One region of the Arthrobacter sp. CG_A4 genome, then DNA from elsewhere that is predicted to be linked to it. Evidence: riboswitches for the same ligand, from Rfam matches in the RefSeq annotation. Region 1 holds a riboswitch; each other region holds the start of a gene.
What was found. Region 1 has a riboswitch for S-adenosylmethionine ahead of RCH07_RS07430 (bifunctional o-acetylhomoserine/o-acetylserine sulfhydrylase). Riboswitches for the same ligand answer to the same signal wherever they lie in the genome.

Region 1 (10,345 bases):
CCGCCGGACCTGCTCACCGGCGGCGCGGGCCTGCTCGAGGCCCAGCCCGGTCAGCGGAATCCGGTAGTCGGGTACCCGGTTGTAGATCGTGGTGTCGGCGTTGGCGGCGGACTGGCCATGCCGGATCATGATGATTTTCCCGGGCGCACTCATAAACCCCAAGCATAGGCCGCAAGTACAGGCAAGATAGGAACATGTTGGTTCCCTCCCGCCGTCGGCTGCGGATCGAAGTCTGGATTGTCCTGGGTCTGTCGCTGGGGCAGTCCGCCGTGTACTCGGTGGTGCAGCTGCTGGACAAGATGACCCGGGCGCCGCTGGCCCAGGGCACCTCCACGCTGAACCGTTCGCAAAGCCCCCGCGAGTACTTCGACCTCACCTACCAGCTGCTGGATATCGTCTTCGCCCTGGTTCCGGTGGTGCTGGTGATCTATTTCCTCTCCGAGCATCGCCCTGCGTTCGGGTCCGGAGCCGGCGGGCCCGGCGCCTCGGCCTGCGGCAAGCTGGGCTTCAATTTCGCCCGTCCCGGCAAGGACCTGCTGCAGGGGCTGGGCCTGGCGGCGCTGATCGGCATCCCCTCGCTGGGCCTCTACGCCGCGGGCCGGGCGCTGGGGATCACGACGGCGATCATCCCCAGCGCGCTGGACTCCTACTGGTGGACGGTGCCCGTGCTGATTCTCTCCGCGGTCCGGCACGGGATCGTGGAGGAAGTCATTGTGGTGGGCTACCTGCTGGACCGGCTCCCCAGGTTGGGCTGGAGCATCCCCGTGGCCATTTTCGCCAGCTCCATGCTGCGCGGCAGCTATCACCTGTACCAGGGCTTCGGGCCGTTCATTGGCAACGCGATCATGGGCGTCATCTTCGCCTGGATCTACACCCGGACCCGCCGCGTGATGCCGCTGGTGATTGCGCACGCCCTGTTGGACATCGTGGCGTTCGTGGGCTTCAGCCTCTTCGGCAAGGCCGTGGGCCTGGGCTGAGTGGGCATAAAGCAACGCGGGGTCACTTCGCGCCCATCCGGAGGCTTGGGACGGGCGCTAAGTGACCCCGCGTTGCCCTCGAGAGCCTGCGCTCCAGCCGAGGCCCTTAAAAAGATATCGGCCGCCATCGATGGGGGGCGTCATTGGCACCCGCCGATAGCGGCCGAAGTTGGGGGAAGTGTCAGATCGTGACGGCTCCGGAGGCCGTCTCGAACGTGACGGAGAGGATGCCGGGTGTGCCGCGGGGGGCGAGCCAGTTCACGGCCACGTCCTCCAGCGGCTTTTCCACCGGAACACCGAGCCACTCGGTCACGCGCTCGGCAGAGCCCGCGATGGTGAGGGCCGACATCTTGACGTTGCTCTCGTAGGCCTTCGACGGGTGGAGCTCCGGATCTCCCTCCCACTTGAGCATGTACGGGACCTGGGGATCGGCGATGAGACCGAGGATGCCGATCTGCTTCCAGACGAGTTCGCGGCCGTCGGGGAACTTGCGGTTGCCGTTGACGGCGGCGCGGCCGAGGCGTTCCTCGAACGGTGCCAGGTCCTTGACCTCGACACACCAGCCCATCCACCCGCCACCCGCCTCGGAGCGCGCACGCACGGCCTGGCCGAAGGGTGCCTTGTCGGATGCAGGGTGGTTCAGGACCTCGACAACCTCGAGGTACTTGTGTCCCGCGAGCGGGATAATCATGTTGCGGGTCCCGAATCGGGGGTGTACTCCGCCCTTCACGGCTTCGACGCCGAGGGCAGACGCAATTCGTTCGGTGGTGGCAGCCAAGCCATCTTGTTCACAGGCGTAAGAGACGTGATCCATGCGCATGCCCTCATCTTGGCACTTTGTGATGCAGCACTCAGCTTAGGGTCCCCTAACCGAAATGGCATGTCGCGTGATGCAGACTGTCGACGTGGACTTTCGCCGTCATCACTCTCCCGGAAGGCACCCCATCCAGCGCACAGCTTCATCTTTGTCACAAAGCTAGCCACGCCCGGTGAACGTTTCCTAGACTGGGCCCAGGTCATGAGTGCCAGCAGATAGCCCCGGCTTGCTGGCCGGCAACCCTCGTTTCGCGGTGGGGTGCCCCGGGTGAAGACCAGGCCGTCCGGCGCCCGCCGGAGGGCAAGCGCGGCGCCTGTGCCGCTCCGGGCCGATGAGCCCCGGGGCGGACAGTGCCCGGTCCTTTGAGGAGCATCCCAATGTCCAAAGCCTGGTCCTTCGAAACCCGCCAGATCCACGCCGGCCAGGAGCCGGACAGCGCCACCGGCGCGCGGGCGCTGCCCATCTACCAGACGACGTCGTTCGTGTTTCCCAGCGCCGAAAGCGCCGCGAACCGCTTCGCCCTCGCCGAGCTCGCCCCCATCTACACCCGGATCGGCAACCCCACCCAGGACGCCGTGGAGCAGAGGGTGGCGAGCCTGGAAGGCGGCCTCGCGGCGCTGCTGCTGAGCTCCGGCCAGGCCGCCGAGACCCTGGCGATCCTCAACGTGGCCGAGGCAGGCGACCATGTTGTGGCCAGCCCCAGCCTCTACGGCGGCACCTACAACCTGCTGGCGCACACGCTGAAGAAGTTCGGCATCTCCGTGACCTTTGTCAAGGACCCGGACAACCTGCAGCAGTGGCGCGATGCCGTCCGGCCCAACACCAAGCTGTTCTTCGGCGAAGTGGTCTCCAACCCCCGCCAGGACGTTCTGGACATCGAGGGCATTTCGACGGCCGCCCACGACGCCGGTGTGCCGCTGATCGTGGACAACACCCTGTCAACCCCCTACCTGATCCGCCCGATCGAGTGGGGCGCAGACATTGTGGTCCACTCCGCCACCAAGTACCTCGGCGGCCACGGCACCGCGATCGCCGGCGTGATCGTGGACTCCGGCAACTTCGACTTCGGCAAGGACCCTGAGCGGTTCCCCGGCTTCAACACCCCCGATCCCAGCTACAACGGCCTCGTGTACGCCCGGGACCTGGGCAAGGACGGCGCCCTCGGCGCGAACCTTTCCTACATCCTCAAGGCCCGCGTCCAGCTCCTGCGCGACCTCGGCTCGGCGGTGTCGCCGTTCAACGCCTTCCTCATCGCCCAGGGCATCGAGACCCTGAGCCTGCGCGTCGAGCGGCACGTCGCCAACGCCACCACGGTGGCCGGATGGCTTGAGGCACGGGACGACGTCGAATCCGTCGCCTACGCTGGGCTGCCGTCCAGCCCCTGGTACGAGCGCGGCCGCAAGTACGGTCCAAAGGGTACCGGCGCCGTCGTGGCGTTCAACATCGCCGGGGGAGCGGAGGCCGGCAAGCGCTTCGTCGATGCCCTCGAACTCCACTCCCATGTGGCGAACATCGGTGACGTGCGCTCGCTGGTGATCCACCCGGCGTCGACCACCCACAGCCAGCTGACGCCGGAACAGCAGGCGATTGCCGGCGTGACGCCGGGTCTGGTGCGGCTGTCCGTGGGCCTGGAACACATCGATGACATCCTCGAGGACCTCGACGCCGGATTCCGCGCGGCCAAGAGCGCCTGAGCACCGCCGCTCCCGGCGTGCCGCCGCTGGAAATTCGGGCGCTTGAGCTTAGGGGCGCTGGAAATTTGGGGCGCGCGACGCCGGGAGTCATACGGTCGTCACAATCTTCGCCACAACGGTGCCTCCTTTCGTAAACTGAATGAAGGTCATGAGTGCCAGTGACAGCCCCGGCTTGCTGGCCGGCAACCCTCCTTCCGCGGCGGGGTGCCCCGGGTGAAGACCTGGCCCGCCGGTCAGCTGACGGCGGGCAAGCGCGACGTTAGGTCCTCACATGAGCATTGCCGTCTCCCGCAAGGGCGTACCCGGGAACAAGACCCCCCACAACCCAGCTGCCCCGCCGGAAACGGAGAGGCTGGAAACCGGACGCCCGGAAGCAGCCCGTTCCGAACGAGTCCCGGACGGGACCGTGCAATACCTCCGGATCGGGGACCTCCAGCTCGAATCCGGCTCGACGCTGCCGGACATCACCCTCGCCTACGAGACGTGGGGGACCCTCACCCCGGACGGCTCCAACGCGGTGCTGATCGAACATGCACTGACCGGGGACACCCACGTCACCCGCGGCGCCACCGAGGAACCGGGCTGGTGGGAGCAGCTCGCCGGCCCCGGCGCCCCGGTGGACACGGACACGTACTTTGCTGTCTCCGTCAACATCCTCGGCGGCTGCTACGGCTCCACCGGACCGTCCTCGCCGGCGCCGGACGGCAAACCCTGGGGCTCACGCTTCCCGCTGGTCACGCTGCGGGACACCACCGCGGCCGAGGCCAGGCTGGCCGATGCCCTCGGCATCCGCTGCTGGCACGCCGTCCTGGGCGGCTCCCTCGGCGGCGCGCGCGCCCTCGAGTGGGCCGTCAGCTACCCGGAGCGGGTGTCGCGCTGTGCCGTGATCTCCATCGGCGCCAGCAGCACCGCCGAGCAGATCGCCTTCGCCCAGGCCCAGACCCTCGCCATCCGGCAGGACCCCAACTTCAGGGGCGGGGACTACTACGGCGGTCCGCAACCGCAAGCCGGCCTGGCCCTGGCGCGCCGGATCGCGCACATCACTTACCGCTCCGCCGCGGAACTGGACGGCCGCTTCGGCCGGAACGCCCAGGACTCCGAGACCCCGCTGGAAGCCGGTTCCCTGGCCGGCCGCGGACGCTATCAGGTGGAGAGTTACCTTGACCACCAGGGCAACAAACTGGTCCGCCGCTTCGACGCAAACAGCTACATCGCCATCACCGAGGCGCTGATGAGCCACGACGTCAGCCGCGGACGCGGGGCACTCGAGGAGGCGCTGGCTCCGGCCACGGCGGACTTCCTGATCGCGGCTGTCGACTCGGACCGGCTGTACTTCCCTTCCCAGTCCCGGGCCCTCGCCGACGCATTGCCGGGCGAGGTGGCGGTGCACACCATCGAGGCGCCGATCGGCCATGATGGCTTCCTCACCGAGATCGGCCAGCTCAGCGGCCAGCTCCGGCTGAACTTCTTCGGCTAGCCGCTCTTCGGCTCTTGTACTGCCGGACCGGCAGTCCGGGCGCGGTGGCCGGGCTCAGGGACATGCCCCGCGCCGGGGCCAGCGTATGGACATAGTGCCCTTATGCCCAGTCCCGGGTGCGAAGAATGGGCATGTCCCCCCGTTACCGGCACAAAAAGGTTCAGGTCCGGCCCTCCGCGCACTCTGGCAGGGCGCCGTCGTACGCTCACGCTCCCTGGTGGCAGAGACCCTGGCCGGCGGCGGGCTGGACTCGCTGGCCCTGCGCACCTGGCCCGACGGCGGGGCGCCCAGCCTGCGCTGGATCGTCTGCCACATGATCGAGGAGTACGCGCGGCACAACGGCCATGCCGATCTTCTGCGCGAATCCGTGGACGGAAGTACCGGAGAATGAGGAGCCCGTGTGCATTTTTGCAGACGGGCCCTGCACTAATGGCCGTTGAGGCCGCGGGCATGAGCGCCCATAATCGTTGAGAATGATGCCCGTGTCACACGTCACAGGTATTCTCTGTCCAGTGGTCCATAGGGTGTCGACGGAGACACCGAAGGAGTCGACATGACTACGCAAAATGCCGCCGCGAGGCGCCCGGAAGAGCCCGATGTCAAGACGTCCGGCCTGAAGAAGGTTGTGACGGCCTCCATGGCCGGCACGGTGGTGGAATGGTATGAGTTCTTCCTCTACGCCTCCGCCGCCACCCTGGTCTTCGGCAAGCTGTTCTTCCCGAACTCCGGCACTGAGCTCGACGGCATCATTGCAGCCTTCGTGACCTATGCGGTCGGTTTCGTTGCCCGCCCCATCGGCGGCATCGTCTTCGGGCACTTCGGCGACAAGTTCGGCCGCAAGCAGCTGCTCCAGCTGAGCATCATCCTCGTCGGTGTCGCCACCTTCGCGATGGGCTGCCTGCCCACCTTCCAGCAGATCGGCTACTGGGCGCCGGCACTGCTGGTCTTCCTGCGGTTTGTCCAGGGCTTCGCCGTCGGCGGCGAATGGGGCGGCGCCGTCCTCCTCGTTGCCGAGCACAGCCCCAGCAAATCCCGCGGATTCTGGTCCAGCTGGCCGCAGTCAGCTGTTCCTATGGGCAACCTGCTCGCCACCGGCGTGCTGTTCACCCTCTCCTCCACGCTGTCCCCGGCTGACTTCCTCAGCTGGGGCTGGCGCGTGGCGTTCTGGCTCTCCGCCGTGATCGTGGTAGTCGGCTACTACATCCGCACCAAGGTCCAGGACGCCCCGATCTTCCTCGAGGCACGCAAAGAAGTTGTGGTGGAGAACAAGGGATACGGCGTCGCCGAGGTCTTCCGCCGCTACCCGCGCGGCGTCTTCACGGCCATGGGCCTGCGCTTCGCGGAGAACATCCTCTACTACCTTGTGGTCACCTTCTCCATTACTTACCTGAAGATCGTGGTCCAGACGGACACCTCGCGCATCCTGCTGCTCCTGCTGGTGGCGCACTTCGTCCACTTCTGTGCAGTGCCGCTGGTGGGCAAGCTCTCCGACGCTTACGGACGCAAGCCCGTCTACATGGCCGGCGCCATCCTCGGCGGGACCTGGGGCTTCTTCGCCTTCCCGATGATGGACACCAAGAACGACCTGATCATCCTCGCCGCCATCACCATCGGCCTCCTGTTCCACGCCCTCATGTACGCCGGCCAGCCGGCCATCATGGCCGAGATGTTCCCGACCCGGATGCGCTACTCCGGCGTCTCGCTCGGCTACCAGGTCACATCAATCGTGGCCGGGTCGCTGGCTCCGATCATAGCGACGGCGCTGCTGAGCCAGTTCAAGTCCTCCACCCCGGTGGCCATCTACCTGCTCGGCGCCTGTATGGTCACGATGGTGGCAGTGTTCTTCCTCAAGGAAACCCGCGGCATCTCACTTCACGACGTCGACGCCGCCGACGCCCGCGGCACCGCCGACCTCCTTGCCGCCGGCAAGAAATAATACGGCAAGAGGCAGCAGCCAGAAGTAACTTCCGTCAGGCAGAACAACGGCCCGTGTCCCCGCACTGCGGGGCAGGGGCCGTTGTTGTTGGCCGCCGGGCTCAGCCCAGCAGGACGTCCTGGCGCTCGGCGATCTCGGTCCGGATCGTGGCCAGCACAGCCAGTACCGGGGCCGAGCGCAACGATTCCGAGCGTGCCACCGCCCAGATCGGCAGCTGGCGCTGGAAAACGTCCGGCAGTACGGGCAGGAAACCGGAGTTCCCGGCCACCAGGAAGTTGGGCAGCAGCCCGATCCCGGCGCCGCGCCGCACGGCCTCGAGCTGGGCGAAGATGCTGGTGGCCTGGAAGCTGGACCGCGGCATGGGGAGCTGGGTGGAGCGGTGGCCGAGTTCCGCGACCTGCAGCGCCGATTCCACGTAAGAGACAAAGCCGTGCCGCCGGACGTCGTCGAGCGTCACCGGCAGTCCGCGTTCCTGCGCGTACTGCGGACTGGCGTAGAGCCGGAGGAAGTAGTTGGACAGGAAGATGGTCTGCGCGTTGCTGACGTCCATGTTGCCCACCACCACTTCGAGGTCCACGCCCGAGCGGTTCCGGCTGACCTTGCGGGTGGCGCTCAGCATCTCCACGTTCAGCAGCGGGTGCTCCTGCTGCAGCCGGACCAGTGCCGGGGTGAGGAACTCGGCGCCGAAGCCGTCCGGGGTGCTGATCCGGACCAGGCCGGAGAGCGCATCCCCGCTGTGGGCAATGCGGTTTGACAGCGCACCGAGGGTACTTTCGATTGCCTCGGCCGCAGTCACCGCCTGGCTGCCGAGCTCCGTCAGCTCCCAGCCGTGCGGGCTCCGCTCGAGGGTACGGCCGCCCAGCTGCTTGTCCAGGGCCAGGATCCGCCGGGAAATGGTGGTGTGCGTGGTGCCGAGCGTCTCCGCCACCGCGTTAAACCGGCCCAGCCGGGCAACGGTCAGCAGGATGAGCAGGTCATCCGGGCTCGGAAGCCGCCTTAGGTCCACAACCGTCCGCCTTTCGAAGTATGTGCATCGATGCACATGGCATCTGTAGTTTTTCGCCTTGATTGCACTGTAACAGGGTGTGATGCTGGACACGGAACGTCCGGCGAAACGGCCGGATTGTGCGGACGCGGACAAAGACCCATGAAGTACGCACGACACAAAGCAAAGGAGCTTACGCCATGGCAGTAATCGCTTGGATCGGACTGGGGAACATGGGCGGGTCCATGTCGGTGAACCTCGCCAAAGCCGGCCACAACGTCCGCGGCTTCGACCTCAACGCCGAGGCCGTTGCCGCCGCTGTGGCCGGCGGCGTGAAGCCGGCCGGCAGTATCGCCGAAGCGGTCGACGGCGCAGACGTCGTCTTCACCATGCTGCCCAAGGGCGAGCACGCCCGCGCCGTGTACCTCGGCGGGGACGGCGTCCTGGCCCACGCGGACACCCGCACGCTGCTGGTGGATTCCTCCACGATCGACATCGCCTCCGCCCAGGCCCTGCACGACGCCGCCGCTGCCGCCGGCTTCCGCTTCGTCGACGCGCCGGTCTCCGGCGGGATGAGCGGCGCCAAGGCTGCCACCCTGACCTTCATGATTGGCGGCGAAGCCGGCGCCGTGGCCGAGGCCACCGAGTACATCAAGCCGATGGCTGCCAACATCATCCCCACCGGCGGGGCCACCACCGGCCAGGCCGCGAAGATCTGCAACAACCTCATGCTCTTCATCAACCTGGCCGCAACGGCCGAGGGCGCCGTTTTGGCGGACCGGCTCGGCCTGGACAAGCAGGTTTTCTGGGACATCGCCTCCGTCTCCTCCGGCGACAGCTGGGCGCTGCGCACCTGGTATCCGGTGGCCGGCGTGGTTCCCACGGCCGCTTCCAACAATGATTTCGCCCCGACCTTCACCACAGAGCTGGCCAACAAGGACATCGGACTCGCCATCAGCGCCGCCCGTGACACCGGCACCCCGCTGGTGATCGGCGAGCACGTCCAGCAGCTCTTCCAGCAGCTCGTCGACGCCGGCCAGTCCGGCATGGACTGCTCCGCGATCGTCAAGCTGGTCGACGGCAGCCTCGACTCCGCCAAAACAGAAACTGCCAAGTAGCCACCGCCCTCTCCACGAAAGAGACCCACCCATGGAACGCATTCCGCACTTCATCAACGGCGCCCTGATTTCCGACGCCGATCGCTACGGCCCTGTCTTCAATCCGGCCACCGGCGAGCAGGAGAAGGAGGTCGCCCTGGCCTCCGCAGTCCGGGTCGAGGAGGCCATCGACGCCGCCCGCGCCGCCCTGCCGGGCTGGCGCGCCACCAGCCTGGCCAAGCGCACCGCCATCTTTTTCAAGGTCCGTGAACTGCTGATGCAGCGTAGGCCCGAACTGGCGGCCCTGCTGACCAGTGAACACGGCAAGGTCCTCTCCGATGCCGAGGGCGAGATCACCCGCGGCCTGGAAAACATCGAATTCGCCACCGGGCTGTCCCACGCGCTCAAGGGCGAGCGTTCCGAACAGGTCGCGGGCGGCGTCGACGTCCACTCGGTGCGCCAGCCGGTCGGCGTCGTCGCCTGCATCACGCCGTTCAACTTTCCCGCCATGGTGCCGCTGTGGATGATCGGCAGCGCCCTGGCCTGCGGCAACACCGTGCTGCTCAAGCCCAGCGAGAAGGACCCGTCCTCGGCCGTCTTCATCGCGCAGGTCTTCGCCGAGGCCGGCCTGCCCGCCGGAGTCCTCAACGTGGTCCACGGCGACAAGGAAGCTGTCGACGTGCTCCTTGAGCATCCGGCCGTCAAAGCCATCAGCTTCGTGGGCTCGACGCCGATCGCGCAGTCCATCTACAAACGCGCCGCCGATCACGGCAAGCGGGTGCAGGCCCTGGGCGGCGCCAAGAACCATATGGTGGTCCTGCCGGACGCGGACCTGTCCATGGCCGCCGATGCCGCCGTCTCAGCCGCCTACGGCTCCGCGGGCGAGCGCTGCATGGCCGTCAGCGTCCTGGTGGCCGTCGGGAACATCGCCGACGAGCTTGTCGGGGCGATCAGCACCCGGATGGCCACGCTGAAGATCGGCCCCGGCACCGACCCCGCCTCGCAGATGGGCCCGCTCATCACCGCCGAGCACCGCGACAAGGTCGCCTCCTACGTGGCCGGTGCCGCCAATGAAGGCGCCACCGTGGTGGTGGACGGCCGGGCCCAGGAGTTCGACTCCAACGGGTTCTTCATCGGCGTCAGCCTGATCGACCACGTCAAGCCGGGCATGAAGGTCTACGACGACGAGATCTTCGGCCCCGTCCTGTCCGTGGTCCGGGTCGAGACGTACCAGGACGCCGTCCGGCTCGTCAACGACAACGAGTTTGGCAACGGCGTGGCGATCTTCACGCGCGACGGCGGCGCAGCGCGCCAGTTCGAGTTCGACGTCGAGGCCGGCATGGTGGGCGTCAACGTGCCGAT
Region 2 (10,345 bases), on a different contig from region 1:
AATGCACCTGGCTCAACGCCAGCGATCTGCAGATCCGCCGCCCCGCCGTCCTGGACCTCGGCTCCATGGACGTGGAAGCTGCCCGCCGTACCCGCAGCGTAATTATGCTGCTGGGTCCCTTGCTGGACGAATCCAGCGAATACCGGCTGCCCTACGCGGGCGGCTGCGACCTCGGCACCCGCACCGTGCAGCCGCACATGCAGGCGCTGCGCCAGTTCGGCCTGAGCGTGGACGCCAAGTCCGGCTTCTACGCGGTGCAGGCACCGCCGTCGGACGGACTTGACCGCTCGTTCGTGCTCGGCGAGCGCGGTGACACCGTCACGGAGAACGCCATCATGGCCGCCGCCCACCGCCGCGGCACCACGATCATCCGCAACGCCAGCCCCAACTACATGGTCCAGGACCTCTGCTTCTACCTGCAGATGCTCGGTGTGCAGATCGACGGTGTGGGAACCACCACCCTGAAGATCACCGGCCGGCCCTCGATCGACGTCGACATCGAGTATTTCCCGTCCGAGGACCCGATCGAGGCGATGAGCCTCATCACCGCCGGCATTGTGACGGACTCGGAAGTCACCATCCGCCGCGTCCCCATCGAGTTCATGGAAATCGAACTCGCGACGCTGGAGCAGATGGGCCAGCGGCTTGAGGTCTCCGGCGAGTACCTGGCCCGCAACGGCCGCACCAGGCTGGTGGACGTCACCACCAAGCCGTCTGCACTGCACGCGCCGGAGGACAAGATCCACCCTATGCCGTTCCCCGGCCTGAACATCGATAACCTGCCGTTCTTCGCGGTCATCGCAGCCAATGCCAAGGGCCAGACGATGATCCACGACTGGGTCTACGACAACCGCGCGATCTACCTCACCGAACTGAACAAGCTCGGCGCCCAGGTGCAGCTGCTGGACCCGCACCGGATCTACGTCAACGGCCCCACCAAGTGGCGCGCGGCCGAGGTGGGCTGTCCGCCCGCGCTCCGTCCCGCCGCCTGCCTGCTGCTGGCGATGCTCGCTGCCCGCGGCGTCTCCGAACTGCGGAACATCTACGTGATCGAGCGCGGCTACGAAGACCTGGCCGAGCGGCTGAACACCATCGGCGCGAAGATCGAGTACTTCCAGGACTGACCCCCTGGCGCCCCACTGACCAAAGCAACGCGGGGTCACATCGCGCCCGTCCGGCGGCCCGGCATGGGCGCGGAGTGACCCCGCGTTGGGGTAGCGCGCTTGGGCCGGTCCTGACGCACAATAGATGCATGCGCACCTTCGGTGTGGAGGAAGAACTGCTGATCGTCGACCCGGAAACGGGGATGCCCCTTGCCCTGGCCGACGTTATGCTGCCCACCCTGGTCCCGCCAGGGCCGGACACCGGCCGGGAGGTAGCCGCCGGTGTGCCCAGGACTCCGGTCCACGAGGACGCCGGCTTCAGCTTCGAGCTCAAACTTGAACAGATTGAAACCCGGACGCAGCCGTGCCTGGACTACGCCGCACTCTTGCGGCAGGTCCTGCAGGGCCGCGCCCTGGCAGACCAGGCCGCCCGGGAACACGGCGCCCGCGTCGCGGCCCTGGCCACCTCGCCCCGGGGATCTGCGACCCACACCACGCCCAAACCGCGCTACATCGCCATGCAGGAGCGTTTCGGGGTGATCGTCCGGGACCAGCTGACCTGCGGCTTCCACGTCCATACCCTTGTGGAGTCGCCGGAGGAGGGCGTGGCGGTGATGGACCGGATCCGCGACAAGCTGGCTGTGCTGATCGCCCTCAGCGCGAACTCGCCCTACTGGAACGGCGCGGAGACAGGCTTTGAAAGCTACCGCACGCAGGCGTGGAACCGCTGGCCGGGCTCGGGGCCCACCATGATTTTTGGCAGCCTGCCGGTTTACCGGCGGTTGGTGACCCGGCTGGTGGACAGCGGCGTGCTGCTGGACGAGGGGATGATCTACTTCGACGCGAGGCTCTGCCGGCACCATCCCACCGTGGAGGTCCGGGTCGCGGATGTGTGCCTCCGGGCCGGGGACGCGGCGCTGCTCGCCGTGCTGGTGCGCGCGCTGGTGGAATCGGCCGCCCGGGAATGGGCCGACGGCGTCGAGCCCGCCCCGGTGCCGACGCTGTTGTTGCGGATGGCGGCCTGGCAGGCCAGCAATTGCGGGCTGCGCGGGCAACTGCTGGACTTCGGCACCTTCACGCCCGCCCCGGCGCCGGACGTCGTCCAGGCCCTCGTGGACTATCTGGCCCCCGTGCTGGCGGAGCAGGGCGAGCTCGAGCAGGTCCGGGCGGGCATCGCGCGGATCCTCAGTGAAGGGACCGGTTCCCAGCTGCAGCGCCGGCCGTTCGCGCACGGTGGACTCGCCGCCGTCGTGGCCCGGGCCGTGCAGCTGACCGGCGAGGGGGCCGGGACCGGGGATCCCGCGGAACAGGCCCCGTCCCTGGGCCGGGTGCGCCGGGCCTGACATCGCCGGGCCGAACATCGCAGCGGGACATGCCCATTTTTCGCACCGGGGACTGGACGCAATGACCCTATGTCCATCCGCTGGCTCCGGCGCGGGGCATGTCCCTTCGGGCCGGTGTCCAGTCCAGCGGGGACATGCTCATTTTTCGCACCCGGGACTGGACGCAATGACCCTATGTCCATCCGCTGGCCCGGGCGCGGGGCATGTCCCGGAGTCCGGCCACCGCGCCCGGACCCCCGACGAACTAACGAGAATGCCCGCTAGACCCGCTTGAGCGCCTGGCCGAGGTCGCTGATCAGGTCATTGCTGTCTTCCAGTCCCACGGAGAGCCGCACGACGCCGTCGCTAAGCCCGATCGCCGCACGGCCGTCCGGGCCCATGGCACGGTGTGTTGTTGTGGCGGGGTGGGTGATGAGGGACTTCGCGTCGCCCAGGTTGTTGGAGATATCGATGATGCGCAGCCCGTCCAGCAGGGCGAACGCGGCGTCCTTGGCGGAGCGGCCCGCCGACGGCGAGAGCTCAAGCGTGAGCACCGTGCCGCCGGCCTTCATCTGCTTCGCGGCCAGCCCGTACTGCGGGTGCGATTTCAGCAGCGGGTACCGCACCCAGCTCACCGCGGGCTGTCCCTCAAGCCATTCGGCCAGCCGCAGGGCCGACGCCGCGGAGTGGTTCACCCGCAGGGCCATGGTTTCCAGGCCCTTGGTCAGCACCCAGGCGTTGAACGCGGAGAGCGCCGGGCCGGTATGGCGCATGAGCTGCTTGACCGGGCCCCCGATGAATTCCCTGGTACCCAGGATCGCGCCGCCGAGCACCCGGCCCTGGCCGTCGATGTGTTTGGTGCCGGAGTAGACGATCACGTCCGCGCCGAGCTCCCCGCAGCGCTGCAGCAGGGGAGTGGCAAAGACATTGTCGACGACGACCGTGGCGCCGGCGGCGTGTGCCAGTTCGCTCACGGCGGCGATGTCCACGATTTCCTGCATCGGGTTCGACGGCGACTCGAAGAAGACCGCCGTCGTCGGCTCGCCCAGCGCGGCCTGCCATTGCGCCAGGTCCGGGCCGTCCACGAAGACCGTCTCCACGCCCCAGCGCGGCAGGATCTCGTTGAGGATCACGAAGCAGGAGCCGAACAGTGAGCGGGCGGCCACCACACGGTCGCCCGCCGCCAGCAGCGCGCCGAGGGCGGTGAACACCGCCGACATCCCGGACGCCGTCGCAAAGCATGCCTCGGTGCCTTCGAGCAGCCGGAGGCGTTCCTGAAAGGTCGCCACCGAGGGGTTGCCGTAGCGGGAGTAGACGAAGCGTTCGTCCTCGCCGGTGAAGGCGCGTTCCGCTGCGGCGGCTGATTCGTAGACGAAACCGGAGTTGAGGAAGATCGGCTCGGTGGTTTCCTGGAAGCCGGTGCGGTCGAGTCCGCCGCGGACGGCCTGCGTGCCGGGGCCCCAGCCGGCGGCGTCGGGATTGAAGGTCACCTAGTGCTTTCCGCGGATGGTGGGCAGGCCCCGGTTCTTCCAGCCGTTGACGGTCCGTCCGCCGTGCCGGTCCGGTTCGCCTTCGTAGCCTTCGAGGACGTTGTACGAGGTGAAGCCGGCCTCGGCGGCGGCCTCCGCGGCGGCGATGGAGCGCACGCCGGAACGGCAGAGAAATATCAGTTCGGTGCCGTGATCTTCGGGTGCCTGCTGCTTCAGCTGGTCCAAGAACTGCCTGTTGGGGATACCGCCGGCCAGGTTCCACTGGATGAACAGCGGGGCGTTCCGGGTGCCGTTCGCGGATGCGGTGTCCGGGACGCCGATGTGGGCCCATTCATCCTCGGTGCGGACGTCCACCAGGAGCGCGCCCGCCTCAAGCCTGGCCCAGGCTTCCTGCGGGCTGAGGTCCCCGGCGTACCTCACGCGTGGCCCTCGATGGTCTCTTCGTAGCCGAAACCGTCGCTGTCCAGATCCTCGACAGCGCTTGCGACGGCGGCGTCAGCGATGGCGATTGCTGCCGGCAGCACCACAGCCTGGACAACAATGACGCTGCTGCCGTTGACGGTGGCGGAGGGGCTTCCGTGCAGCACATAGCCCTCGGCCAGGGCGGCCGAGACGCGCTCGCAGAAAGCGCGGTCGTCTGGGCCGGTGAACAGGCGGTAGGCCAGTTTCCCCTCTTTGGTCGCGGCGGTCGCGGCGGTTGCGGCGGTTGCGGCAGTTGCCGCGGGGGACGGGGCGGGTGCTGTGCTTGGCACGGCGGGGGCGGACGCGTCAGTCACGACGGATCTCCTTCTTTCACGCTTGCAGCTCGAATGGTCGATATGCCGAGTATTCACCTGAGGCACCCCGCCGCGAAAGGGAGGGTTGCCGACCGGCCAGTCAGGGCTTGGTGCCGGGTCTCATTACTCCCCAAAAACGTAACACTTACGACGCCGGCCCGCACCGCCGTCGTCGTCATGTTTAGTAACCGGACCGGTCCGTGACCTCATGGTGGCCCCTCGAGAAGCAGGTAGCTGTGCCGGACGGCAGTGGTGCCGGGGCGGGCGTTGCAAGTAGTGGCCACTCGTGTGCCCCCGGCCGGTGGCCGGTCTACTGGGAGGACAGGTCCGGCCGCATGGCCGGCAAGGTCTCAGATGCCTGTGAACCGCCGTTGCCGGAGAACCGGCAGCGGCGGGACGCAGTGGAGGGGGAACCATGGGTCCGCGCATATTGGTCACCGGAGTAGGCAGCGCAGCCGGCTGCGCCGTCGCTGCGCAGTTGTCGGCCCGGGGAATTCCCGTTCTCGGCGCCGACAACAGCGACGTGCCGGGCCCCGACGGCGCCGAGACCGTCCGGATCCCGCCGCCTGGTGATCCGGACTGGGTCCCTGCGCTCCGCCGGCTCATCGACGCACGATCCCTCAATGTGGTCATTCCTACGCTCAGCGAGGAGCTTCCGTACCTGGCCGCCGCCCGCGCCGGGTTCGCCGAGGGCATCCGGCTCATCGTCGCCGACCCTGGCCCGGTCGCCCTCGCCAACGACCGGCTCTTCACCGCGTGGACGCTGCACGCGGCCGGGATCCCCGTTCCCCGGTTCGGCGTGGCCAGCGACTTCGCCGCCGCGCCGGCGTCCCTGGCGGCACTGGGCGGTCCCGTCGTCCTGAATCCGAGGTCGGCCCAGGCCGGTCAGGGTGTTCAAGTGCTGGCCGAAGCCGGTGCGGTGGACTGGGGACTTGTGCCGGAGGGCCAGATCGTCCAGGAGTTCATACCGGGAACCTCGTACCTCGCCATGGTCTTCGGCACACCCGTGCACAACGCCATGGCGCCAGTCGCCGTCGTCTTCGAGCAGACCGGGCCGCGCAGACCGGGCTCCGGAGGCGGGGATTCCGGAAGCACAGACTCCGGAGGCGGGGGGACCGGCCGGCGGGTGGCGGCGGGCGAAGCCGCCGGGATCGGCAAGCTGGCCCTGGCCGCCGTCCGCGTACTCGGCCTGACCGGGCCCGTGGACGTCGAGATCCGGTGCCGTGCCGATGCGGCCCCTGTGGTGCTGGGCGTGAGTGCACATTTTGGGGCCAGCAGCGCGTCCGCGCCCGAGCTGCTCGACGCGGTTCTGGCGACTTTCCTCCTCCCGTCGTTCAACCCTGCGTCCTTCCGGCGGTGCCCGGCTGTCTACGCAAGAGTGCTGGGCTGAGCCGGCCATGGCGGCGGAGCACACCTGGCTGATGGCCCTCGGGCTGCCGGTCCTGGCCCTCGGGCTGGCACGAGTCCTTGCCCTGCCGCTTGCGGCCTGGTTCGAGGTCCGGGCCACCCGCCGACGGCGCAGCGGCCCGCCCGGCCTCTGGGCCCGCTGGCCTACGGTGTCCATCATTGTTTCGGCGCACAGCGAGGCGGCTGTGATTGCGAACTGCGTACGGTCCGTCCAGGCGAGCAGGTATGAGCGGTACGAGCTGATCATCGTGGACGACGGCTCCACCGACAACACCGCCGAGCTGATGGCGGGGTTCGCCGCGCAGGACGGACGGATCGTCATCACGGCGCAGTCCCATGCCGGCACGGGTAGCGCACTGAACCTGGGCATCCGTTACGCCACAGGGGAGATCCTCATGTTCCTGGCCGCGGACGCGGCCGTGACCCCGCGCACCATCGACCGGATGCTTCAAGGCTTCGAGGACCAGCGCACCGGGGCGGTCCGCGGCAGCGAAGGGACAACGGAGCCGACGTCGGGTCCGGCCCGGGTCCTGGACCTCATCCGCCGGCTGGGCAGCGGCACCACCTGGCGCGCACAGTCGGTGACCGGCGGCCTCCCCACCATGTCCGGGGGAATGACAGCTGTGCGCCACGCCGTCATTGCCGAGGTGGGACCATTCCGCGAAGACACGGCGGAGGGTGACCTTGAGCTGGGCTGGCGCGTGCGCCAGGCCGGGTACCGGGTTGTCTTTGCACCGCGCGCCCTGATCCGGAAGGCGGGGCCGTCGAATATGGGCGCGCTCTGGAGCCACCAGGTCCGCCGCGAACGGTCGCTTCTGCAGTCCCTGTGGATCCACAAGTGCGCGATAGGGGACCTGCGGCGGCGCGCCCTCGGTGACAGCCTCATGGCGGCGCTGTTGGTCACTGTCTTTGGGCCCGTGCTCCAGCTCGCGGGCCTGCTCACTTTGGCCTGTCTGGTGCCGCTGGGCTATGGCCGGCTCGGAGCAGATGCCTGGGCGGTGCTGGGCGGCGTGGTGATTTCCGCGACGCTGGGAGTCGCGGCGCTGGAGCTGGTGATCAACGGCTCGTGGGGGAAGCTGCGCCGGGTGTGGGTGTTCCCGCTTCTCCCGGTCTATGCCGTATACCGCGGTCTTGCGCTGCTGGCCGCTCTGGTGAAGGAGCTCAGCGTCCTGGCAGGGCGGCGGAGCGGCTCCGGGCGCGGGGCCGAAGGCCGGACGGTCCGGAACCGAAAGCATGGGGCAACGCGGGGTCACCTACGGCCCGTCCCGGGCCGCCGGATGGGCGCTATGTGACCCCGCGTTGCTGTAGATCGTGGTTAGTCGATGGTGGCGTAGAGCGCATTGAGCTCGGCCGTGAGCTGCCTGCGCAGTTCCGGGGTGCCGATTTCCCTGCCGTGGATGTGGTTGACCGGGGCCAGCAGCCGGATGCTTGAGATCAGCCAGACGGCGTCGGCGTCGTACAGATCGTCCGGCTCCAGCGGCCCGTAGCCCAGCTCCCAGCCGGCGGCCTTGGCGGCTTTGAAGAGGGCGCCCTGCGAGGTGCCGGGCAGGATCCCGCTGTCCAGCTGCGGCGTGATGAGGCGCCGGACGGTGCGGACACCGCCGGCGCCGTCGTCGGAGGATTCCAGGTGGGCGAGCAGCACGGTGGACGTCGGGCCCTCCAGGACCCGGCCGTCCGCGGAGACGAAGATGACATCGTCCGCGCCCTGGGCGTGCGCGTAGCGTAGCGCTGCCATGTTGACGGCGTAAGAGAGGGTCTTGGCGCCCATCAGGAGCCAGGGGGCGCGCTCGCCGGCCTCGCTGTCGTAGCCGCGGTCCAGCAGGATGACGTCGATTCCGGTCTCTCGCTGGCGGCGCCCGGCGGCACCGGGAGCCGAAGCCTGGACCCAGCAGCTCGGTGTGTTGGTGCCCTCCACGCCGCGGGTCACGAGGAGCTTCACGGCCACCTCGTCTGTGCCCTCTTCCGTGCCCTCGTCCGTGCCCGGTTCGGCGGAGGTGCGCGGGCCCCGGTACTCGCTGATCGCGGTCTCGATCGCCCGGCGCCAGGCGTCCGGGGCAGGAATATCCAGCTCCAGCAGACCGGCGGATCCGGCAAGGCGGTCCAGATGGGCCTGAAGCTTGCGGGGCTTCCCGCCGACCGCAAGGAGGGATTCGAAGACCCCGTCACCGCGCGTGGCGCCCTGGTCAGTGACCATCAGCTGGGGTTTTGAGGCATCGGCAAGACGGCCGCTTTCGAACGCGGGATCCAAAAACACCAGAACCGTGACGGGGCCGGGACCGGAGGCAGGAGAAGTCATGGCTTCAGCTTAGTGCGGCCGGCCACGGGATAAGATTTGCAGGTTGCCCGATTCGGAACTGTTCCGCGGGTCCTGGACTGGAGGGGTTCGCCTGTGCTGTGGCCATTTTCGCTGGCGGAATCACTCCCATACTGGGCCATTCTCATCCTGACCCTGATCGACCTCGCCATCCGCGTGCTGGCCCTCGGCATCATCCCCGGAAACCGCCGGCCCACCACCGCGATGGCGTGGCTGCTGATCATCTTCTTCGTCCCTGCCGTGGGCGTGGTGCTGTTCCTGCTGTTCGGTAACTTCCGGCTGTCGCGGAAGCGTAGAGCGCAGCAGGATGCCGTGAACCGGCGGGTCCGCGCCGGCACGTCCGAGCTGGCTGATCTCGAAAGCCGGTACAGCGGTCCGGAATGGGTGGCGTCCGCCGCGGAACTGAACAAGACCCTGGGCTCGCTGCCCATGGTGGACGGCAACAGTGTGGAGCTGCTGCCCGGCTACCCCGACTCGATCAAGGCGATGGCGGCGGCGGTCCGGGAGGCCAAGAGCTTCGTCAACGCGGAGTTCTACATCCTGAGCTCGGACCACTTCACGGACGATCTGCTGACCGCAATGGAAGAGGCCGCCGAGCGCGGCGTCGAAGTCCGGCTCCTGTTCGACCACCTGGGCACGCTGCGGATCCCGGGCTACCGCAAACTGATCGCCCGGCTCAAGGCCGGCAAAATCAGCTGGCGGCCCATGCTGCCGCTCCGGCCCGTGCGCGGGCAGTGGCGCCGGCCGGATCTGCGCAACCACCGCAAAATCATGGTGATCGACGGCGAGACCGCCTTCACCGGCTCGCAGAACCTGATCGAGCCGTCCTACAACAACCCCCGGCACCGCAAGGTGGGCCGCGAGTGGGTGGAGCTGATGGCCTGCCTCCGCGGCCCGATCGTCACCACCCTCAACGTGGTCTTCGCCACGGACTGGCTCAGCGAAACGGACGAGGCGCTCGAGGACCAACTGGCGCACCGGCCCGAACCCCACGCCGGGGCGATCACGGCGCAGGTGGTCCCCAGCGGACCCGGCTTCATCACCGAAAACAACCTGCGGCTCTTCAACACCCTGATCTACTCGGCGCAGCACAAGGTCTCTATCTGCAGCCCTTACTTCGTCCCGGACGACTCTTTGCTCTACGCCGTAACGACGGCGGCGCAACGCGGCGTCGACGTCGAACTGTTCGTCTCGGAAAAAGGCGACCAGCTCCTGGTCCACCACGCCCAGCAGTCCTACTACGAGGCCCTGCTCGAGGCCGGGGTGCGGATCTACCTGTACAAGGCGCCGTTCGTGCTGCACGCGAAGCACTTCACGATCGACGGCGAAGTGGCAGTGCTTGGCTCGAGCAATATGGACATGCGCTCCTTCTCGCTGAACCTTGAGGTCTCGGTGATGGTCCTGGGCGAGGACATCGTCAGGCGGATCCGTGCCGTGGAGGACAACTACCGGGACATCTCGCGCGAACTTGTCCTCGATGACTGGATGAAGCGTCCCATGCTGGTCAAGTATGTGGACAACGTCGCACGGCTGACCGCGACCCTGCAGTAGCCCGGCGCACTCTTCAGAGGCGTCAGCCGGGCGGGAACTGCGCGCCGAGCGCGGAGAGGACGCCGAAGGCCTTGGTCCGGATCTCCTGGTACTCCTCCTGCGGTGCGGAATCCGCCGTGATCGCCCCGCCGACGCCGAGGCTCAGACCGGCCCCGCCGCCGGCCTGCTCCGTGACCACGAGAGTCCGGATCGCGACCGCGAGGTCGGTGGCGCCGTTGAGTGAGAAATAGCCGATCGCGCCCGAATAGATGCCGCGGGGTGCATCTTCGAGCCGGTCCAGAATGGCCATGGTACTGATTTTGGGGGCGCCCGTCATGGATCCTGCGGGGAAGCAGGCCGCGACGGCTTCGGCGCGCGGCGCACCGGGTTTGAGCCGCGCGTC
Region 3 (10,345 bases), on a different contig from region 1:
GATCTCAGCAATGTCATCATGCGTAAGCGCCCCGTCCAGATACTCGTAAATACGTTCCATCCGGGCGTCGTCGCAATCGCCCAGTCCCTGGCAGTCGCTCATTTCCTGTTCTCCTGTTTGTTGCTTCCGGGCGCCGCAGCGGTATTTGCGGCTTTGAATCCCCGCTCGGCGGCGTAGTCGGCGAGCATATCCCGCAGCATCTTCCGGCCCCGGTGCAACCGTGACATAACGGTCCCGATCGGCGTGTTCATAATGTCTGAAATTTCCTTATACGCGAAGCCCTCGACGTCGGCGAAATACACCGCGAGGCGGAACTCCTCCGGGATCGCCTGCAGCGCCCGCTTAACGTCAGAATCCGGCAAGTGGTCCAGCGCCTCGGCTTCAGCCGAACGCAGCCCCGAGGATGTGTGCGACTCGGCGCGGGCCAGCTGCCAGTCCTCGATGGTGTCCGAATTCGACTGCAGCGGCTCGCGCTGCCGCTTGCGGTAGAGGTTGATGTAGGTGTTGGTGAGGATGCGGTACAGCCAGGCCTTGAGGTTGGTGCCGGGCTTGTACTGATGGAACGCGGAGAAGGCCTTGGTGTAGGCCTCCTGGACGAGGTCCTCGGCATCTGCGGGATTCCTTGCCATCCTCATGGCCGCGGAGTACAACTGGTCCACATACTGCATGGCGTCCCGTTCAAAACGGACCCGGCGCTCGTCCGCCGACTCGACCGCGACGTCCAGCGGCCGGCCATCCACAATCGTCTCCCGGACGGCGGCTTCGTTGACCGGCGCATCGACACCCTGGGCATCGACACCCGGCGCAGCCAGGCCTTCCTCAGCCGCCGGGGCAGCCTCACGGGGTGCGCCGGCGGGCCCGGCAACAGGTGACTTGGCGGGCGCGGTACCGTTTCCGGCTACCTCGTGCATGGCCGCAACGGCCGGATCCATGGTGCTCATCGCCTTCAAGTCTACTGTCACCATCCGGCGGGCACCGGAACCATCCTGGCGGGCGACGCCCCACGCTTGCAGGGGATCTGCTGCCAGCTCCACACTGTCCTTGACCAGAATCAAATCTCCGCCTCCCCGGGCCGCACCGGATTGGTCCGGCCGTGCCCGTGTGTTGCAGCCCGGCTACCGGGCTGATCCGACTCAAAATCCAGCCATCGAAGAGCCGCTGGAACCTGTCACTGACAACCACGTCCGGCGGGCAAATATTCCGCAAAAGTGCAAGACTGGAACCGGTTCTCCCGCGTCGATTCCGCGGTTCGTCTCTTCAGGAGGAAATTCATGCCGTTTGTCCGCTTTCTCGCCCGCCCCATGCTCGCCTCCAGTTTCGTCCTTGCCGGTGTGGACAAGCTGAAGAATGCGGATGACACTGCGGCGCAGTTGTCCCCCCTGCTGCGCCGCGCGGCTGAGTCCCTGCCGTTCCAGACCAATGAAAAGGTGCTGGCCCGCGTCATCGGCGGCACCCAGGTAGGTGCCGGCGTCCTCTTCGCGCTCGGCAAGTCTGCCCGCTTTGCCGCCACCGTCCTGGCCGTCATCTCCGCCCTCAATGGCTACGTCGAATGGCGCAGCGCGGACATCACCTCCAAGGAGGGCCGCGACGCCCGCCGCAAGCAGCTGCTGAAGAACGTCTCGCTGACGGGCGGCGTGCTGCTGGCCTCCGTGGACACGAACGGCAAGCCCAGCCTGGCCTGGCGCGCGGAGCACCTCGCGGCCGACGCCAGGAAGAACGCCGGCCACCTCGCCTCGGACGTCAGGAAGACCACGGGCAAGCAGCTGAAGAAAGCCGACAAAGCGGTACGTAAGGCCGTAGACCACACCGTCGGAGCATAAGCAAGCACATGGCCGGCACCACCCCCACCGCAGCTGCCCTCCCCGTCCCGGCTGGCGTCGCCCCGCTCTGGCGGGCACCGTTCGCCGGACGGCCCGTCGACGCGACGGTCACCGTGCCGGGCTCCAAGTCCCTGACCAATAGGTATTTGGTGCTGGCTGCCATCGCCGACGGGCCCTCGCGACTGCGGGCGCCGCTGCACTCCCGGGACTCCACCCTGATGATCGAGGCGCTGCGCCGGCTCGGCGCCACCATCACGGAGGTCCCCGGTGACGGTGCCTTCGGCCCCGACCTGGAAATCACCCCCATCAGCCTGGACAGCCCTGCGGCCGGCACCGGAATCGACTGCGGCCTGGCCGGCACCGTCATGCGCTTCGTCCCCCCGGTGGCGGCACTGCGTCACGGAGATACGTTGTTCGACGGCGACCTGCACGCCCGCAACCGGCCGATGGGCACCATCGTCGAGGCTCTCACGGGGCTCGGCGTCGCTGTCAGCGCGGCCGACGGCGGGCCGGCGTCGTCCCTGCCGTTCACCGTCCACGGCACCGGTGAGGTCCGCGGCGGGCACCTTGTCATCGATGCCAGCGCGTCCTCGCAGTTCGTGTCCGCTCTGCTGCTGGCCGGTGCGCGCTTCACGGACGGGCTGCACCTGGAACACCGCAGCACCGAACATCCAGGTAAGCCCGTGCCCAGCATGGACCACATCACCATGACCGTCGCCGTGCTGCGCGGCGTGGGAGTGACCGTGGATGACTCGGTCCCTAACCACTGGGCTGTCTCCCCCGGGCCCATCCGCGCCTTCGACCGCCGCATCGAACAGGACCTCTCCAACGCCGGCCCCTTCCTCGCGGCAGCCCTGGCAACCCGCGGCACGGTCCGGATCCCGGACTGGCCCGCCGGAACCACCCAGGTGGGAGACCTCTGGCGCAGCATTCTCACCACCATGGGAGCCACCGTTACGCTGGAGGACGGCATCCTGACCGTCACCGGCGGCCCGGAGATTAAGGGCGCCCACTTCGATGGAACCAGCGAACTCGCGCCCACCGTGGCTGCCCTTTGTGCCCTGGCTTCCGGATCCTCCCGGCTCAGCGGCATTGCCCACCTCCGCGGCCACGAAACGGACCGGCTGGCGGCACTGGTGGCCGAGATCAACCGCCTCGGCGGCGACGCCGAAGAGACGTCCGACGGCCTCATTATCCGGCCCGCTCTGCTGCACGGCGGCGCCGTCCACAGCTATGCGGACCACCGTATGGCCACCGCCGGCGCCATCCTGGGCCTGGCCGTAGCCGGCATCGAGGTCGAGGACATCGCGACCACGGCCAAAACCATGCCGGACTTCCCCCGGTTGTGGGAAGCCATGCTGGCCCAGTCCTCCCCCGGGACGCCCGCCCCGTCGGACGCACCCCCGGCAGACGCACCCCCGGCGGACGCATCCGCTGCAGACGCACCCCTCGCGGACCCACCCCCGTCCGACGCACCCCCGGCAGACAAGGACGCCGCCAGTGGCACGCAGCACTGACTCCTGGGATGAATCCGATGTCCGGATCCGCCCCAATAAGAAGGGCTCACGCCCCCGTACGAAGGACCGGCCCAGCTACGACGATGCCGTCACCGGCCGGATCATCACCGTCGACCGCGGACGCTACACCGCCGTCGTCGGCGAGGGCACAGGCGAGGAACGCAAGATCATCGCCGCCCGCGCCCGGGAACTGCGCCGCAACCCTGTGGTGGCCGGCGACTTCGTCTCCCTTGTGGGGGACGTCAGCGGCGAGCCGGACACCCTGGCCCGGCTGGTCAGGATCCAGGACCGCAAAACCCTGCTGCGGCGCAGCGCGGACGACACCGATCCGATCGAACGCGCCGTCGTCGCCAATGCCGACCAGCTGGTGATCGTGGTGGCGGCCGCCAACCCTGAACCCCGGACCGGTTTCATCGACCGCGCCCTCGTGGCCGCCTACGACGCCGGCATTTCTCCCCTGCTGCTCGTCACCAAGGCCGACGTCAAGGATCCCGCCGGGCTGCTGTCCAACTATCAGCACCTCGCGTTCCCGGTGATCATTTCCAAGACGGCGGATTCAGCCGCCTCCGGAATCGACGCCCGCTCGGACGACGGGCTCTCGGCACGGCTCGACAAGGACGCCGTCTCACAGTTACGCGGCTACCTCGATGGGAAGGTCACGGTGATGCTGGGCCATTCCGGCGTCGGAAAGTCCACCATGGTCAATGCCCTGACCGGGGCCGAGCGCGCCACCGGCGGCGTCAACGCCGTGACCGGGCGCGGCCGGCACACGTCCTCCTCGGCGCTGGCCCTCAAGGTCAACGATGCGCCGTCCGGCAGCTGGATCATCGATACCCCCGGCATCCGCTCCTTCGGCCTGGCCCATGTGGACCCGGACCGGATCCTGCGTTCCTTCCCGGATCTGGAACCCGGCACCGACCGCTGCGAGCGGGGCTGTAAGCACAACACCAGCGCCGTCAACTGCGGTGTCGACGCCTGGGTAGCGGGGGGACATGCCGGCCCGTCAGGCCCCGCCCGGCTGACCTCGCTGCGCCGGCTGCTGGGCACCGACCCGCGGATGGAAGCGCAGGACGTCAAGGAACTGGGCACCGTCTCCTGACGTGTCGGTTGCGCCCGCCTGTCCCGCTTCCCGTGGCGCAGCGACGCAGCCTCCCGGTCGGCTGCCCGCTTTGGCGGTAGCTTGGAACCATGAGTCAACCCGCTTCGAGCTACAACGATGACCTGCGCCTTGCCCATGTACTGGCAGATTCCGTAGATTCCCAGACCATGAGCCGCTTCAAGGCGCTCGACCTTCGGATCGAGACGAAGCCGGACCTGACGCCGGTCACCGATGCCGATAAGTCCGTCGAGGAAGCCATCCGCGGCCAGCTCTCCCGCTCCCGACCCCGCGACGCTGTGCTGGGCGAGGAGTTCGGCAGCTCCGGCCACGGCTCGCGGCGCTGGATCATCGACCCGATCGACGGGACCAAGAACTTCGTCCGCGGCGTTCCCGTCTGGGCTACCCTGATCGCTCTTGTGGACGAGGGCGAGCCGGTTGTCGGCGTCGTCAGCGCCCCGGCACTGGGCAAGCGCTGGTGGGCTGCCAAGGGCGCCGGTGCGTACATGGGCCGCTCGCTGGCCGCCGCGACCCGGCTGAAGGTCTCCAACGTCTCTGAGCTCTCGGATGCCTCACTGTCCTACTCAAGCCTGGGCGGCTGGAAGCAGCGGGGAAACCTGGATGAATTCCTCGGCCTCACCGAGGAGGTCTGGCGCACCCGCGCCTACGGCGACTTCTGGTCCTACTGCCTCGTGGCGGAAGGCGCCGTCGACATCGCGTGCGAGCCCGAACTGAACCTCTACGACATGGCCGCGCTGGTCCCCATCGTCACCGAGGCGGGCGGCCGCTTCACCTCCCTCGAGGGGGAAGATGGCCCGTTCGGCGGCAACGCCCTGGCCACCAACTCGATCCTGCACTCCGAGGTGCTCAGGCGCCTCAACCCGGGACTAGACGACCTGCTCTAGCGGCTGCCGGACAATCGACGGCGGCGGCCGTCGATTGTCGTATTTGAGGGTGCCCGTTCGTGGCGCCGCGTAACAAAGCGCTTCACAATGCGGCACTCCCTGTTCGCCGCCGGCGCGGATGTCCTAGGCTCGAAGCAGGTCACGAGTGCCAGCGCTAAACCCCGGTTTGCTGGCCGGCAACCCTCCTTCGCGGCGGGGTGCCCCGGGTGACGACCTGGCCGGTCCGGAACGGACCCGGCAAGCGCGGATCCCCGGCAAATGGGGTCCTGTCTCGAGCGAGGTCCCATGACGACTGCCACTTTTCCCGCCAACTCCGGATTTGCCCCCGGGTTCCACCCCGGTGCAGAAGCCGGGCGCCCGGACGACGCGTTCGCCGTCGCCCGCCGGCCGCTCTCGGCGGTCACCGGCGCCGAGATCCAGGCGCCACTGATCCAGGGCGGCCACGTCCGCTACGCCAATCTGGACTACGGCGCCTCCGCACCCGCGCTGTCCGTCGTCTCGGCCTACCTGAACGAGATCCTGCCGTACTACGCTAGCGTCCACCGCGGCGCCGGCTACGCCTCCCAGATCAGCACCTCCGTGTACGAGAACGCCCGGACGATCGTCCGCGAGTTCGTGGGCGGACGCCCGGACGACTCCGTGATCTTCACCCGGAACACCACCGACTCACTGAACCTGCTCGCCGGTTGCCTGCCGGTCGCCGGCGGCAAACACACCGGCGAGGTGCTCTTCCTCGACATCGAACACCACGCCAACCTGCTGCCGTGGCAGGCCGTCCCGCACCGCAGCGTTGTGGCCGCCCCCACCGTGGCCGCCACGCTGGAGCGGCTCCGCGGGGAACTGTCCCACGGCGGCGTCAGCCTGCTCGCCGTGACCGGCGCCTCCAACGTCACCGGCGAAATCCTGCCAATCCGCGCGCTGGCAGCGCTGGCCCACGAGTTCGGCGCCCGGATCGTGGTCGACGCCGCCCAACTGGCCCCGCACCGCAGGATCGACATCGCCGCGGACGACGTCGACTACCTCGCCTTCTCCGGCCACAAGCTCTACGCGCCCTTCGGCGCCGGCGTCCTGGTGGGCCGGCCGGACTGGCTGGACGCCGGCACCCCGCACCTGGCCGGCGGCGGGGCCGTGCAGGACGCCCGGCTCGACACGGTCAGCTGGACCACCGGGCCGGCCCGGCACGAGGGCGGCTCCCCCAATGTCCTGGGCGCCGCAACCCTAGCCCGGGCCACCCAGGTGATCGCTGCCCTGGATCCGGAGCAGTGGCAGGCCCACGAGAACACCATCCGGTCCTTCCTGGTCGAGGGGCTCCAGCGGATCGACGGCGTCACCGTCCACCGGATCTTCTCCGACTCCGGCCTTGACGACGGCGGACGCGACATCGGCGGGCCGGACGGCGGCGGACGCGACAACGGCGGGCCTGACGGCGGCGGGCCTGGAAGCGGCAGCATCGGCGTCGTCAACTTCTCCGTGGCGGGCTACGACGCCGGCCTGGTGGCCGCGTACCTGTCCGCGGAGCACGGCATCGGCCTGCGTGACGGCCGCTTCTGCGCGCATCCGCTGCTCCGCCGGCTCGGGCTGCCCTCCGGCTCGCTGCGGGCCAGCTTCGGCGTCGGCTCCCGGATGGAGGACGCCCAGCGGCTGCTGGCAGGGCTGGAGGAACTGAGGGAGAACGGCCTGGGCTGGGATTATGTGGTGGATGCCGGCCGCTGGGTGCCGGCCAACGACTCCCGCAGCTACCCGCAGTGGGCGCCCAACACGCCCGGCACCGCCGGGGCGGCACCCTGCGGCCTGGGTTAGCGGACATTTTGGTTAGTTCGTCGGGGGTTCGGGTCCGGGAGTGTGGGACGGCCGGGCTCAGGGACATGCCCCGCGCCGGAGCCAGCGGATGGACATAGTGCCATTAAGCCCAGTCCCGGGTTCGAAGAATGGGCATGTCCCCCGGCATGCGAAGGACCCGGTCCAGCCTGACCCCGACGAACCAGGGAAAATGACCACCAGCGACCCGAGCTAGCGGCCTGGGCTGGAAACGCTCCTCCGCAGGGTGCGGTAAATTCGAGAGGTACCATCCGGATCTGGCCGAAGGAGATCGCACGTGACACGCGGCGGCCCCAAACTGGACCGCGAGCGCCGCCAGGAGCTCGGGCAGAGCTTCCAGGACGGCGGCGAACACTACCAGCGGGTCCGCCCGGGCTACCCCGCAGAGTCGGCCGACTGGCTGATCCCGGCCGGGGCGCAGGACGCCGCGGATATCGGCGCCGGCACCGGAAAGTTCACCGCCCTGCTGGTCGCACGAGGGCTGCACGCCGTGGCAGTGGATCCGTCCGCCGGCATGCTGGACCAGCTGCGCCGGATGCTCCCGGCCGTCTCCGCCGTCACCGGCACCGCCGAACACACAGGATTGCCGGCTCAAGCCTTCGATCTGGTCACGGTCGCCCAAGCCTGGCACTGGTGCGATCCGCTCCTGGCCAGCACGGAGTTCGCCAGGATCCTGCGCCCGCACGGCGTCCTGGGCCTGATCTGGAACCAGCTGGACACCTCAGTCCCGTGGGTCCACCGGCTCTCCCGGATCATGCACGCCGGGGATGTCCACAAACCGCATTTCACGCCGCCGCTGGGTCCGGAATTCACCGGTATGGAGAGCCACCTCACCCGCTGGGATGACCCGGTCACAACCGCGGACATCCTGGCGCTGGCCAAGTCCCGCAGCTACTATCTGAAGGCCTCGGAGCCTACCCGGACCAAGGTGCTGGGCAACCTCGACTGGTACCTGCACGGGCAGCTGGGCCACGGGCCCGGCGAGCCGCTGCGGCTCCCCTACCTAACCCAGGCATGGCGCGCAGTCCGGGCCTGACGACGCCGTCTCATAGCCGCTGCGCTGTTGCCGGCCGGATTGCGCGTTACCGGCGCAGAGGCTTATGGTTTCGGTAGTCCTAACAACTTTTTGCAGGTCCCAACAAACAATGGCGCGGGCCGCACCGCCAGCCCACACCGGGCGTCATGGCTGGTAAACCGACCATTCTCACAGCGGGCCAGCTGACCAACCGATCCAGAGGGGCCCGCCGTGCTGGAAGTAAGCGGATACCAACCATCGGCACCGAAGGTGCCCGGCCGGAAACCAGGCGCCCGCCGGGCCCTGCTTGGCCTGCTGGGCCCGGCTTTCGTGGCCTCGATTGCCTATGTGGATCCCGGCAACGTCGCGGCAAACCTCACCGCCGGCGCCCAGTACGGCTACCTCCTGGTCTGGGTCCTGGTGGCCGCCAACGTCATGGCCGTGCTGGTCCAGTACCAGTCCGCGAAGCTCGGTATCGTCACCGGCAAGAGCCTGCCGGAAATCCTCGGCGAACGCCTCAAGCCCTTCTGGCGCCGCGCCTTCTGGGCCCAGGCCGAAATCGTGGCCGCGGCCACCGACCTGGCCGAGGTCGTTGGCGGGTCCATCGCACTGTACCTGCTCTTCGGACTGCCGCTCCCGCTCGGGGCCGTGATCGTCGGCGCGGTATCCATGCTCCTGCTGGCGGTGCAGGCGAAAAACCGGCAGCGGCCCTTCGAGTTCGTCATCATCTTCCTTCTCGGCATCATCAGCATCGGCTTCCTGGCCGGGCTCTTCATCAGCCCGCCGGATCCGGCCGGCGTGGCGGCCGGGCTGATCCCCGGCTTCCAGGGCCCGGACACCGTCCTGCTGGCCGCCAGTATGCTCGGCGCCACCGTGATGCCGCACGCCATCTACGTCCACTCGGCCCTGTCCCGGGACCGGCACCGCCCCAACCCGCACCTGCACGTTCCGTTGCCCGCGATCATCCGGCTCGTCAAAGCCACCCGGCTCGACGTCGTGGTGGCCCTTGCCATCGCCGGCGTGGTGAACATCGGCATGTTGCTGCTGGCGGCGTCAACCCTGGGCGGCGTGGCCGGTACCGACACCATCGAGGGGGCCCACGCGGCGATTACGGCCAATCTGGGCCCGATCATCGGCGTCGTTTTCGCCGTCGGCCTGCTAGCCTCCGGCCTGGCCTCCACCTCCGTGGGCTGCTACGCGGGCGGAACCATCATGCAGGGTCTGCTCAAGATCCGCATCCCGCTGATGGTCCGGCGCGTGGTCACGCTGATCCCGGCGGTTGTGCTGCTGTCCGTCGGCTTCGACCCCACCTGGGGTCTGATCCTCAGCCAGGTGGTGCTGAGCTTCGGCATTCCCTTCGTCCTGATCCCGCTGGTGGTGCTGACCAGCGACAAGGCGCTGATGGGCCGCTTCGCGGACGGCATGCCGCTGCGGATCGCCGGCATCATCAGCGTGGTGCTGGTGGTGGCGCTGAACGTCGTCCTGCTGTGGCTCACGCTCACCGGCGCCGGCTGACGGTAGGGTTGGGTCAGTGAAGACCGGTGCCCCCTCCTCCTCGATTGAGGACTACGTCAAAGTCATTTACACCTTCACTGAGTGGCAGGACAAACCCATCAGCTCGACGCAGCTCGCGCAGCGCCTGGGTGTCGCCAACTCCTCGGTCTCCGAGATGGTCCGCAAGCTCAAGGACCAGGGCCTGGTGGACCACCAGCCCTACAGCGCCATCACCCTCACGCCCGACGGCGTCACACTGGCCCTGTCCATGGTCCGGCGTCACCGTCTGATCGAAACCTTCCTCGTCCGGGAGCTCGGCTACCGCTGGGACGAGGTCCACGACGAAGCCGAGCTGTTAGAACACGCCGTCTCGGACACCTTCATCGAGCGGATGGCCGCCAAGCTGGGGAATCCGGTCCGCGACCCGCACGGCGATCCGATCCCGGCCGCCGACGGCTCCGTGCTGATGCCGCCGGCGCACCGGATGAGCGAACTCGACGACGGCCACACCGGCCGGATCACCCGGATCAGCGATGAAAACCCCGAGCTGCTGCGCTACCTTGCGGCCGAAGAGATCGATCTGGACGCCGACGTCGAGGTGCTGGGCCGGAAGCCCTTCGGCGGGGCGCTCGTGGTGCGCATCGGCTCCGGCGGGACCCTGCGGGAATTCGACCTCGCCG

Region 2: linked by a shared signal. The riboswitch ahead of RCH07_RS17245 (DUF1737 domain-containing protein) and the one ahead of RCH07_RS07430 (bifunctional o-acetylhomoserine/o-acetylserine sulfhydrylase) in region 1 are both predicted to bind S-adenosylmethionine.
Region 3: linked by a shared signal. The riboswitch ahead of RCH07_RS10285 (aminotransferase class V-fold PLP-dependent enzyme) and the one ahead of RCH07_RS07430 (bifunctional o-acetylhomoserine/o-acetylserine sulfhydrylase) in region 1 are both predicted to bind S-adenosylmethionine.

What each region holds. Positions count from the first base shown of each region.
Region 1 covers NZ_JAXCID010000012.1:81,163-91,507, forward strand. Annotated here, with positions in the region: gene RCH07_RS07415 (histidine phosphatase family protein) at 1-153, opposite strand, end outside; gene RCH07_RS07420 (CPBP family intramembrane glutamic endopeptidase) at 195-977, shown strand; gene RCH07_RS07425 (VOC family protein) at 1,159-1,797, opposite strand; SAM riboswitch class IV at 1,992-2,107, shown strand; gene RCH07_RS07430 (bifunctional o-acetylhomoserine/o-acetylserine sulfhydrylase) at 2,172-3,488, shown strand; SAM riboswitch class IV at 3,633-3,748, shown strand; gene metX (homoserine O-acetyltransferase MetX) at 3,760-4,965, shown strand; gene RCH07_RS07440 (mycothiol transferase) at 5,051-5,356, shown strand; gene RCH07_RS07445 (MFS transporter) at 5,519-6,901, shown strand; gene RCH07_RS07450 (LysR family transcriptional regulator) at 7,002-7,907, opposite strand; gene mmsB (3-hydroxyisobutyrate dehydrogenase) at 8,087-9,004, shown strand; gene RCH07_RS07460 (CoA-acylating methylmalonate-semialdehyde dehydrogenase) at 9,036-10,345, shown strand, end outside.
Region 2 covers NZ_JAXCID010000053.1:8,059-18,403, reverse strand. Annotated here, with positions in the region: gene RCH07_RS17265 (UDP-N-acetylglucosamine 1-carboxyvinyltransferase) at 1-1,124, shown strand, start outside; gene RCH07_RS17260 (glutamate--cysteine ligase 2) at 1,253-2,446, shown strand; gene RCH07_RS17255 (O-succinylhomoserine sulfhydrylase) at 2,707-3,915, opposite strand; gene RCH07_RS17250 (rhodanese-like domain-containing protein) at 3,916-4,335, opposite strand; gene RCH07_RS17245 (DUF1737 domain-containing protein) at 4,332-4,580, opposite strand; SAM riboswitch class IV at 4,705-4,819, opposite strand; gene RCH07_RS17240 (hypothetical protein) at 5,107-6,081, shown strand; gene RCH07_RS17235 (glycosyltransferase) at 6,089-7,390, shown strand; gene RCH07_RS17230 (aminodeoxychorismate lyase) at 7,414-8,394, opposite strand; gene cls (cardiolipin synthase) at 8,488-9,963, shown strand; gene RCH07_RS17220 (chorismate-binding protein) at 9,986-10,345, opposite strand, start outside.
Region 3 covers NZ_JAXCID010000020.1:18,707-29,051, forward strand. Annotated here, with positions in the region: gene rsrA (mycothiol system anti-sigma-R factor) at 1-102, opposite strand, end outside; gene RCH07_RS10260 (sigma-70 family RNA polymerase sigma factor) at 99-1,028, opposite strand; gene RCH07_RS10265 (DoxX family protein) at 1,272-1,820, shown strand; gene aroA (3-phosphoshikimate 1-carboxyvinyltransferase) at 1,829-3,337, shown strand; gene rsgA (ribosome small subunit-dependent GTPase A) at 3,321-4,436, shown strand; gene hisN (histidinol-phosphatase) at 4,526-5,338, shown strand; SAM riboswitch class IV at 5,476-5,588, shown strand; gene RCH07_RS10285 (aminotransferase class V-fold PLP-dependent enzyme) at 5,624-7,138, shown strand; gene RCH07_RS10290 (class I SAM-dependent methyltransferase) at 7,434-8,192, shown strand; gene RCH07_RS10295 (Nramp family divalent metal transporter) at 8,403-9,686, shown strand; gene RCH07_RS10300 (metal-dependent transcriptional regulator) at 9,703-10,345, shown strand, end outside.